One region of the Schnuerera sp. genome, then DNA from elsewhere that is predicted to be linked to it. Evidence: riboswitches for the same ligand, from Rfam matches in the RefSeq annotation. Region 1 holds a riboswitch; the other holds the start of a gene.
The links. Region 1 has a riboswitch for S-adenosylmethionine ahead of VK998_RS11430 (methionine ABC transporter ATP-binding protein). Riboswitches for the same ligand answer to the same signal wherever they lie in the genome.
Positions count from the first base shown of each region.

Region 2: another riboswitch for S-adenosylmethionine. It lies ahead of metK (methionine adenosyltransferase); the one in region 1 lies ahead of VK998_RS11430 (methionine ABC transporter ATP-binding protein).

Region 1 is NZ_DATHXO010000483.1:767-6,694, reverse strand. Features, by position in the region: gene VK998_RS11445 (spore coat protein) at 165-422, opposite strand; gene VK998_RS11440 (hypothetical protein) at 436-645, opposite strand; gene VK998_RS11435 (YkuS family protein) at 782-1,045, shown strand; SAM riboswitch class I at 1,131-1,235, shown strand; gene VK998_RS11430 (methionine ABC transporter ATP-binding protein) at 1,334-2,338, shown strand; gene VK998_RS11425 (methionine ABC transporter permease) at 2,339-2,980, shown strand; gene VK998_RS11420 (MetQ/NlpA family ABC transporter substrate-binding protein) at 2,994-3,794, shown strand; gene VK998_RS11415 (HD domain-containing protein) at 3,893-4,486, opposite strand; gene VK998_RS11410 (CDIF630_02480 family spore surface protein) at 4,584-4,793, shown strand; partial or broken gene ppsA (phosphoenolpyruvate synthase) at 4,861-5,928, opposite strand, start outside.
Region 2 is NZ_DATHXO010000452.1:283-3,743, forward strand. Features, by position in the region: partial or broken gene VK998_RS10610 (hypothetical protein) at 1-261, opposite strand, end outside; tRNA gene VK998_RS10615 (tRNA-Pro) at 508-584, opposite strand; gene VK998_RS10620 (COG2426 family protein) at 865-1,332, shown strand; SAM riboswitch class I at 1,404-1,507, shown strand; gene metK (methionine adenosyltransferase) at 1,595-2,791, shown strand; partial or broken gene VK998_RS10630 (sigma-70 family RNA polymerase sigma factor) at 2,964-3,461, shown strand, end outside.

The sequences.
Region 1 (5,928 bases):
TATCCATATTTACGCTTCCCTTCCTGAACTCTCTGGTTCAGTTTAAAGGTCTTTGTATCCTTTTAAAGGTAACATAACCATAACAAAATGTCAATAAAAAATTATATCAGACAGGAGAGAGTGGATTGCGCTCCTGTCTGATATTTCTGATTGACAATGTAATTTTACTGCATACCTCCACCAGTAAGACCAGACTTAACTTGTTGGACATCATTAGAATTAGCAGTTGGTGCTGGAACATAATAACCTTTTTGTTCTGCTATTTGAAATAATTGATATTGAAATTGTTCTGCTTCATCTCTTAACTGTTGCAATGTACTTCTAAGCTGTTGATTAGCACATTCTGTTATAGCTTTAGTATAACTGTCAATACTTGCTTTTGTTGTAGTTATAGCATCATTAACCATATCCTTTTCTTGCATTCCCTTTCCCCTCCTACTTCAATGAATTTATAAAACTTGTAACCGTAGTTTGTGCATCTTGACCAGATTGCTTAAACAATTGTTTAAGCTGTTGATCTTGACATTGATTAGAGTAAAAATCATATTTTGTTACCATATTTTGATGTGCACCTACAATTTCTCTAACATTCTGTAATTCCAATTGATTTATATTTCCCATATTTATAGGATTTTTTAGTGCCATATAACTACTCCTTTCATTTAATTGTTTTGATTTCATTTAATATTTTGCCTTATAACTTCTCTATTTATTCATGGAAAAAAACTCATAAATATTATCTTAAAATGAGGAAATAATATTTTTGAATGGAGGTGAGATGATGAAAAACAAAGTAGTAGTTGAAAACACTTTAACACCATATATTGAACATCTAAAAAGTTTAGGTTACGATGTATATACTCTTTATAAAAATTCTAATTTGGAGAATATTACTTCTGATGAGTATAAAGCAATTATCGTATCTGGACTAGACGTTTTAGGTACAAGTGGAGCTACTCATAGCAAGCCTCCAGTCCCTATTATTGAGGCTAGTAGCCATACTCCAGAAGAAATTCACAGCATTATAGAAAGTAAGTATAAATAGAAATATTAAAATTTTACCTGAAAAGGTATTGACAAATAGTGATTATAGTATTAGAATAGTTTTTAAATACAAATTAAATAATAAGCTCTTATCAAGAGTGGTGGAGGGATCTGGCCCAATGAAACCCAGCAACCTGTATAATCAAGGTGCTAAATCCAGCGGTATTATCTTTGATACCGAGAGATAAGAAAGAGAATAAACCTCTTTCTTGCAAAGAGGTTTTATTATTTTTAACCTCTATAAAATTTAGGGGTTTTTTTTATTAGCTATATTAAAGGGGGATATTTAGTGATTAAAATACAAAATCTATCAAAAAGTTTTAACAATGGAAATAATAAAATATGGGCAGTAAAAGATGTGAACCTTCAAATTAATAAAGGTGAAATTTTTGGAATTATTGGATTAAGTGGTGCTGGAAAATCTACATTAATCCGATGTATAAATAGATTAGAAGAACCTTCTGAAGGAAAGATCTTTATTGAAGGATCAGATATTACATCATTTGATAAAAAACAATTAAGAAATGCTAGAAAAAATATAGGTATGATTTTTCAACATTTCAATTTATTATTTCAAAAAAACGTATATAAAAATATTTCTTTCCCGTTAGAATTAGAAGGTCTTTCAAAAAAAGAGATTGATTCTAGAGTAAATACGCTACTAGAATATGTAGAACTTTCTGATAAGAGAGATGCTTATCCTTCCCAATTAAGTGGAGGGCAAAAACAAAGAGTTGCCATCGCAAGAGCTTTGGCTAACAATCCAAAAATTCTATTAAGCGATGAAGGAACTTCTGCTTTAGATCCAAAAACTACAAAATCTATATTGGATCTCCTTAATAAAATAAGGAAAGAATTCAATCTTACAATAGTCTTGATAACCCATCAAATGGAGGTTGTAAAAGATATTTGTGATAGAGTGGCAATCATAGAAGAAGGTGAAATTATAGAAATGAATAAGGTAGAAGAATTATTTAAGAATCCTAAAACTCACACTGCAAATGCTTTTATTAGTGGTTTGAAATCGGATATTCCAGATGAAAATTTCTCACCCGCTGAATTTGAAGGTACTCTTATTAGACTGAGCTTTTTAGGTAAAAGTGCAAAGAAACCTATAGTATCTCAAATGGTAAAAAAATTTGATATTGATGTAAATATATTATCTGGAAATATTAATGAATTGATAAGTACAAGTGTGGGTCATTTAATCCTTGAGCTTTCTGGACAAAAAGATGAAATAAAAAAAGCAATGGATTATCTAAATAATGAAAATGTAAATGTGGAGGTGATATAAATGGCTGAATTAATTATTCCATCTTTATTAGAAACATTATATATGGTCTTTTTATCTACTTTTTTTTCTTTAGTTATAGGTTTCCCTTTAGGGGTTATCCTTGTCATTACTGAAAAAAATAATATATGGGAAAAACCAGTATTAAATAAAATTTTAAATAGTATTATAAATATTCTACGTTCCTTACCTTTTATAATACTTATGATTATAGTGTTCCCTATATCAAGAATAATTGTAGGTCAATCCATTGGAACTACTGCAACAATCGTTCCTCTTGCTATAGCAGCTGGGCCTTTTGTAGCACGCGTAATTGAATCTTCTTTAAAAGAAGTTGATAAAGGAGTAATTGAATTAAGCCTTTCTATGGGAGCTACTATACCTGAAATTATTTTTAAGGTACTTATTCCTGAAGCTATGCCATCTTTAATCTTAGGTATAACTATGACCATAATTAATCTAATTGGTTATTCAGCCATGGCAGGAGCCATTGGAGGTGGAGGATTAGGAAATGTAGCAATTAGATATGGATTATATGGATATAAATATGATATTATGTGGGTTTCAATTTTTGTAATAGTATTGTTGGTTCAAGGTATACAGTATTTAGGAAATAAATTATCAACAAATATAAATAAAAAATAAGGGGGAATAAAAATTGAAAAAAATTGCATTGATAACTTTAACGATTATTTTGATTTTCTCATCCCTAGTGGGATGTACTAACGAGGAAAGCGCTGATAATTTAATTAAAATAGGAGTATCTCCTAGACCTCATAGGGAATTAATTGAATTCATAGAAGAAGATTTAAAGGAAGAAGGAATTGAATTAGAAATAATTCAATTTGATGATTATGTAAAACCTAACTTGGCTTTAGATGAAAAAGAATTAGATGCAAACTTCTTCCAACATGAACCTTATATGAACAATTTTAGAGAAGAAAGAAACATTGATATAGTTTCTATTGGTGGAGTACATGTAGAACCAATGGGATTATATTCAACAAAATATGGCTCAATTAATGAATTAGAAGATGGTAGTGAAGTCGCTTTTCCAAACGACCCTACCAATGGAGGAAGAGCCTTAATCCTGTTAGAAAAATATGGATTAATTAAATTAGATCCTGAAGCAGGAATATTAGCTACAGAAAATGATATTATTGAAAATCCTAAAAATTTAAAATTCACAGCTTTAGAAGCTGCTTATTTACCAAGAGTATTAAATGAAGTGGATAGTGCTATTATCAATGGGAATTATGCCTTAGAAGCTAGCTTGGTCCCTACAGAAGATGCTTTAATATTAGAAGAAGAAGATTCTCCTTATGCCAATATAATAGCTATAAGAGCCGGGGAAGAAAAAGAAGAAAAATATATTAAACTGATGAAAGTACTACAAAGTGAAAAGGTCAAAAATTTTATTGAAGAAAATTATGGAGGCGGAGTTATACCTGCATTCTAATTAGGGCGGTCATAGACCGCCCATTTATTGTACATTAATTTCCTTTTTAAAGTATAAATTATATATAAACTATAATAGTTTATTGTCAATTAACAAACCTATTCTCTAGTAATATATCCTTTTTCAAAAGCATCTTCTATCATATTTTTAGTAAAATCCCATAATTCATCTGAAGTTTCCTTTAAAGGTGCTATCCTTTTATATATATCATTTTTTGAAACATCAAATTTTTTCCATGTTCCTCCATTAGAGAAATAATTATTAAATAATGGTTGTAACCTATCCATAGAAGCTGCAAATAGGGCTTCTTTAGTTTTCATTTCTTCAAATTCATCCCATAATTTTCTTAATTTTTTTCCTTTTTCTTCTGTTAACATACCAAAAATCTTATCTGCCGCCCTTAATTCCCTTTCCATTTTATCTTTGTTTCCTTCTACATCATAACAAAAAGTATCTCCTGCATATATCTCTACTAAATCATGTACTAAAAGCATTTTTATTACTTTACACAGATCTATATCTTGATTGGAGTATTCTGATAAAACCATTGCCATTACAGAAATATGCCACGAATGCTCTGCATCATTTTCTCTTTTTGAATTATCGATTAAGCTAGTTTGTCTAAGTATAGATTTCATCTTATCCAATTCTACTATAAACTCTATATCCTTTAGTAATCTTTCACTAGTCAAAATATCATCTCCTCCTATTTATTAAAGATATTATTACCATATTAGTTTAACATATTTTCATCAATTGAGTAAATAATAAATAGAGGGAGGGATTTGGATGGAAAACAAAAATTCAAGTTCTAAAGAAAAAGCTACAATTAAATCAAATATAGGATACCAAATGTATAGAGAACCAAAAAATTTAAATACAACAACAGATGCTTTTTATAATGTGAAAAAAAGATTTGCAAATACCAATGTAGCTATTCCTACTCTTGATGCTATTATTGAGGCAAAGGAATGGGTTGATGATATAAATAAAAAGTAGGAGTTTATTTATACTCCTACTTTTTATTATGAAAGGGTCTATTAGTTTTGTTAAATCTATATAAATATTATAGATTCCTAATTTTATTTAATATCATTCTTTGTTCAACTGTTGCAACTAATCTTCTAGTATAAGCTACAGTATCTGGGTTAACACTTATACTATCTATCCCTTCTTGAACTAGAAATTCTGCAAACTCTGGATATTGAGATGGACCTTGACCACATATTGATATTGTCTTACCATATTTATGGGCTGCTTTTATTAGTATGGATATAGCTCTTTTAACTGCTTCATTTCTTTCATCGAAATACCCCATATTGTTTAATATACCTGAGTCTCTATCCGCTCCCATTACCAATTGGGTTAAGTCATTGCTACCAATGCTAAATCCATCTACTAATTGAGCAAATTCTTCTGCTTCAAATACTACCGATGGCACTTCTGCCATAATCCAAATTTTAAAACTTTTGTCTTGAACTAATCCTTCTTCTGCCATTATTTGTTTTACCTTTTTTAATTCCCAAGTGGTTCTTACAAAGGGTAACATAGCCCAAACATTTTCTAAACCAAATTCTTCTCTAACTTTTTTCATAGCTCTACATTCTAGTCTAAAACCTTCTTCATATTCAGGAGATATATATCTCGATACTCCTCTCCATCCTATCATTGGATTTGCTTCTATCGGCTCTACCTCATCCCCGCCTTTAAGACCTCTAAATTCATTGGTTCTAAAATCACTTAGCCTTACAACTATTGGCCGTGGATAGATTTCTTGGGCTACCATTGTAATCCCTTCTGCCATCTTGTCTATTAATAATTGTCCTTGTCCAGTCTTTACTAAATACATCGGATGAGCACCTACTAAATTTGTAAAGATAAATTCAGTTCTCATAAGCCCAATTCCATCGAAAGGTAGGTCCTTATATCTACCTATTATAGAAGGTTCTCCTAGATTCATATATATTTTAGTAGCTGTAATAGGTGCTAATTGATTTAATAAATCTGCATCAATGGTTAATCCTGATGATGCTTTTGAATCTTCTTCTTTTTTATCTTCTTGAAGAACTACCCCTTTGTATACGACTCCTCTTTTTGCATCTACAGTTATTTCCATGCCTTCTTTCAATGCTTC
Region 2 (3,461 bases), on a different contig from region 1:
TTCATTGTTAAATAATCCGCCTATTTCAGCATATTCATCAGTTAAATCAACTCTAACCACATTGATATGCCACCAACCATCAGTAGTGAACTTCTTTATATTCTCATATAAAATCCCAGATCCAAGATACTCTGAATTCTTAGTTTCATAAATTACATAGGGCATATTAACTGCATCAACAGTTAAGGATGGGGCTGTTGAAGTAATAAGGGCAGTTACAATAAGTAATAATATAAATATTTTTTTAATTGAATTCTTCAATAAAATCACCTCTCCTTGATTAAACATATGAGTAAACGTCTTCTTTATTTTTTACAAATTAATACATTACCTTTTGACCCCCAAGGCCCCCCTTTCAACAATAAATTCAAATTTCACTGGTTTGCATAATAACATTATACACTTTAAATATATCAATATGGTTACAATTGTATTACAAAGGGCTAACAAGTATATTTGGGCAATAAAAAAAGAAGGATTGAAATTTCAATCCTTCTTTTAAATATATGGTCGGGGTGAGAGGATTCGAACCCCCGGCCCCATGGTCCCAAACCACGTGCGCTACCAAACTGCGCTACACCCCGCTGACCACTATTATAGTATAAGGGAAATGTATCTTAAATGCAAGAGATAGAAACAGGCCAAAAATAGCATTTATAAGGAATTATTATTAAATATCTAGCAATATCTAATTTATTCTCACTATATTGTAGAATTTTATACAGAACAACATCAATCTGTAATTTATTAAATATAGGAATTTTATATCTATAATAAGAAAGTTGTTGAAGGATTTTCATATAATCCATAGAATATAATATGTAGGTTCATCATCTTTTAACTTTATCAAAAGGAGTCGTGGTTATGTTTGAAGTAATTGAAGAATTAAAAAGGGAAATATTAGTTTTACTAATGGCTGCTATGCCTATATCTGAACTTAGAGGGGCTATTCCTCTTGGAATTTCTTTAGGATTAAGCCCAATTCATAGTACCATTATAAGTATTATAGGTAATATGGCCATCGTTCCAGTTCTATTAAAAACATTAAACCCAGTTATGATATTTATGGAAAAAACTTATTTTTTTTCTAAATTTATTGGATGGGTTAAAAGAAGAACATTAAAAAGGACTAGGGCTACTATAAAAAAATATAGTTTATTAGGATTATTTATTTTAGTAGCTATTCCAATACCCACTACAGGGGCTTGGACTGGATGTATAGCAGCAACTTTGCTTAAACTGGATTATAAAAACGCATTAATTGTAATTCTTTCTGGAGTATTAACAGCTGGATTAATAGTATCTACTATAAGCTATCAAATTTTTGGATAGTAAATGTAAAAGTTTGACTTACACTAATTATTATGTTAAAATATGTATTATAATTAAATAGAAATCTTGATACCTTATCAAGAGTGGTGGAGGGAATGGGCCCGATGAAACCCGGCAACCTGTATTTATGTAAAGGTGCTAAATCCCACAGAATTTGGGTTCTGAAAGATGAGGTTACTTTTAAGCTACCTTTTCCTTTTGGAAGAGGTCTTTTTAGTTTGAAGGAAAAATAGATTTTATATAAATTAAGGAGGTCTTTTTTATGAAAAAATGGTTATTCACTTCTGAATCCGTAACAGAAGGTCATCCAGATAAAGTATGTGATGCTATTTCTGATGCTATTTTAGATGAAATATTAGCTCAGGATCCAGAAGCAAGAGTAGCTTGTGAAACTACAGTAACAACAGGGCTGGTTCTTGTAACAGGAGAAATTACAACGGATTGCTATGTGGATATACCTAAAGTTGTTAGACATACTGTAGAAGAAATAGGATATACTCGTGCCAAATATGGTTTTGATGCAGCTACATGTGGAGTACTCACATCTATAAATGAACAATCTCCAGATATAGCGCAAGGGGTGGATAAAGCATTGGAACATAGGTCTAACGGAGAGGACGAATTAGACCAGATAGGAGCAGGAGACCAGGGTATGATGTTTGGTTATGCTTGTAATGAAACTGAAGAATTAATGCCTTTACCAATTTCTCTAGCCCATAAACTAGCAAAAAGATTAGCAGATATTAGAAAAAACGGGACATTGGAATATTTAAGACCAGATGGAAAAACTCAAGTTACTGTAGAATATCAGGACAATAAACCTATCAGAATAGAAAGTATAGTAGTATCAACCCAGCATAGTTCTGATGTAGATCTGGATATTATAAAAAAAGATATTATGGAAAATGTAATTATGGAAATAGTTCCTCATAATATGCTAGATGGTGATACTAAATACTATGTTAATCCAACAGGAAGATTTGTTGTAGGTGGGCCTATGGGGGACGCAGGTCTTACTGGAAGAAAAATAATCGTAGACACCTATGGTGGCTATGGAAGACATGGAGGAGGAGCATTTTCAGGAAAAGACCCTACAAAGGTAGATCGTTCAGCCAGCTATGCAGCTAGATATGTAGCTAAAAATATTGTAGCAGCAGAATTAGCAGATAAATGTGAAATAGGACTAGCCTATGCCATAGGAGTAGCAAGACCTCTATCCATCTACGTAGAAACCTTTGGAACTGGGAAAATTTCCGATAAAGAAATAGAAAAATTAGTAGAAAAAAATTTCGACCTAAGACCAGCAGCCATCATAAGAAATTTAGACCTTAAAAGACCTATCTATAGGAATTTAGCAGCCTATGGTCATTTTGGTAGAAAGGATTTAGACCTACCATGGGAGAAAACGGATAAAGCAGAAATATTGAAAAAGGAAGGATTAAAATCTAGTCAGCATTAGACTTTTTCATAATCATAAGTATTAATAAGAGTGAAGGAAGAATCGATCCTTTACTCTTATTTTTTTATTGTGAATTGACCTTAGTCTGAAATTTTCATTTTTTTACTTTCAAGCTAATATTAACTTACCTAGGAAATATGGAAGGCGCCTTCCTCTATTTGGAGGAAGAAATATGTATAAAGAAATAGAAAACTTGTTATTATTGAGCAGAAAAGGTGATAAAGAAGCAAAACAAACTTTACTATTAAAACTTAATCCTTTAATAATAAGCTCTATTAGAAGATATTACAATAGAATAGATCAATACGACGATCTAATTCAAGAAGGTTATGAAACCATTCTTATAGCTATTGAAAATTATGATCCAGATAGGGGAGTTAAGTTTTTAGGATATGTTAAATCTATGTTGAAATATTGCTATCTGGAAAAACATAGGGAAAAGCAACATCTTTCGTTAAATAAGCCTTTAGAAGAAGGAGAAATCATAGATTTATTAGAAGGAGATGAAGAAGACCCAATTGACATGGCTATAAATAAGGAAGAAATAGATTTATTAATAAAAAGCTTAAATTATCTTACAAAAAGACAGAAACAGGTAGTACTAGATTATTATATAAACCAATTATCCATAGGTGAAATTGCAGATAAATTAGGGGTTTCGTATAGGACG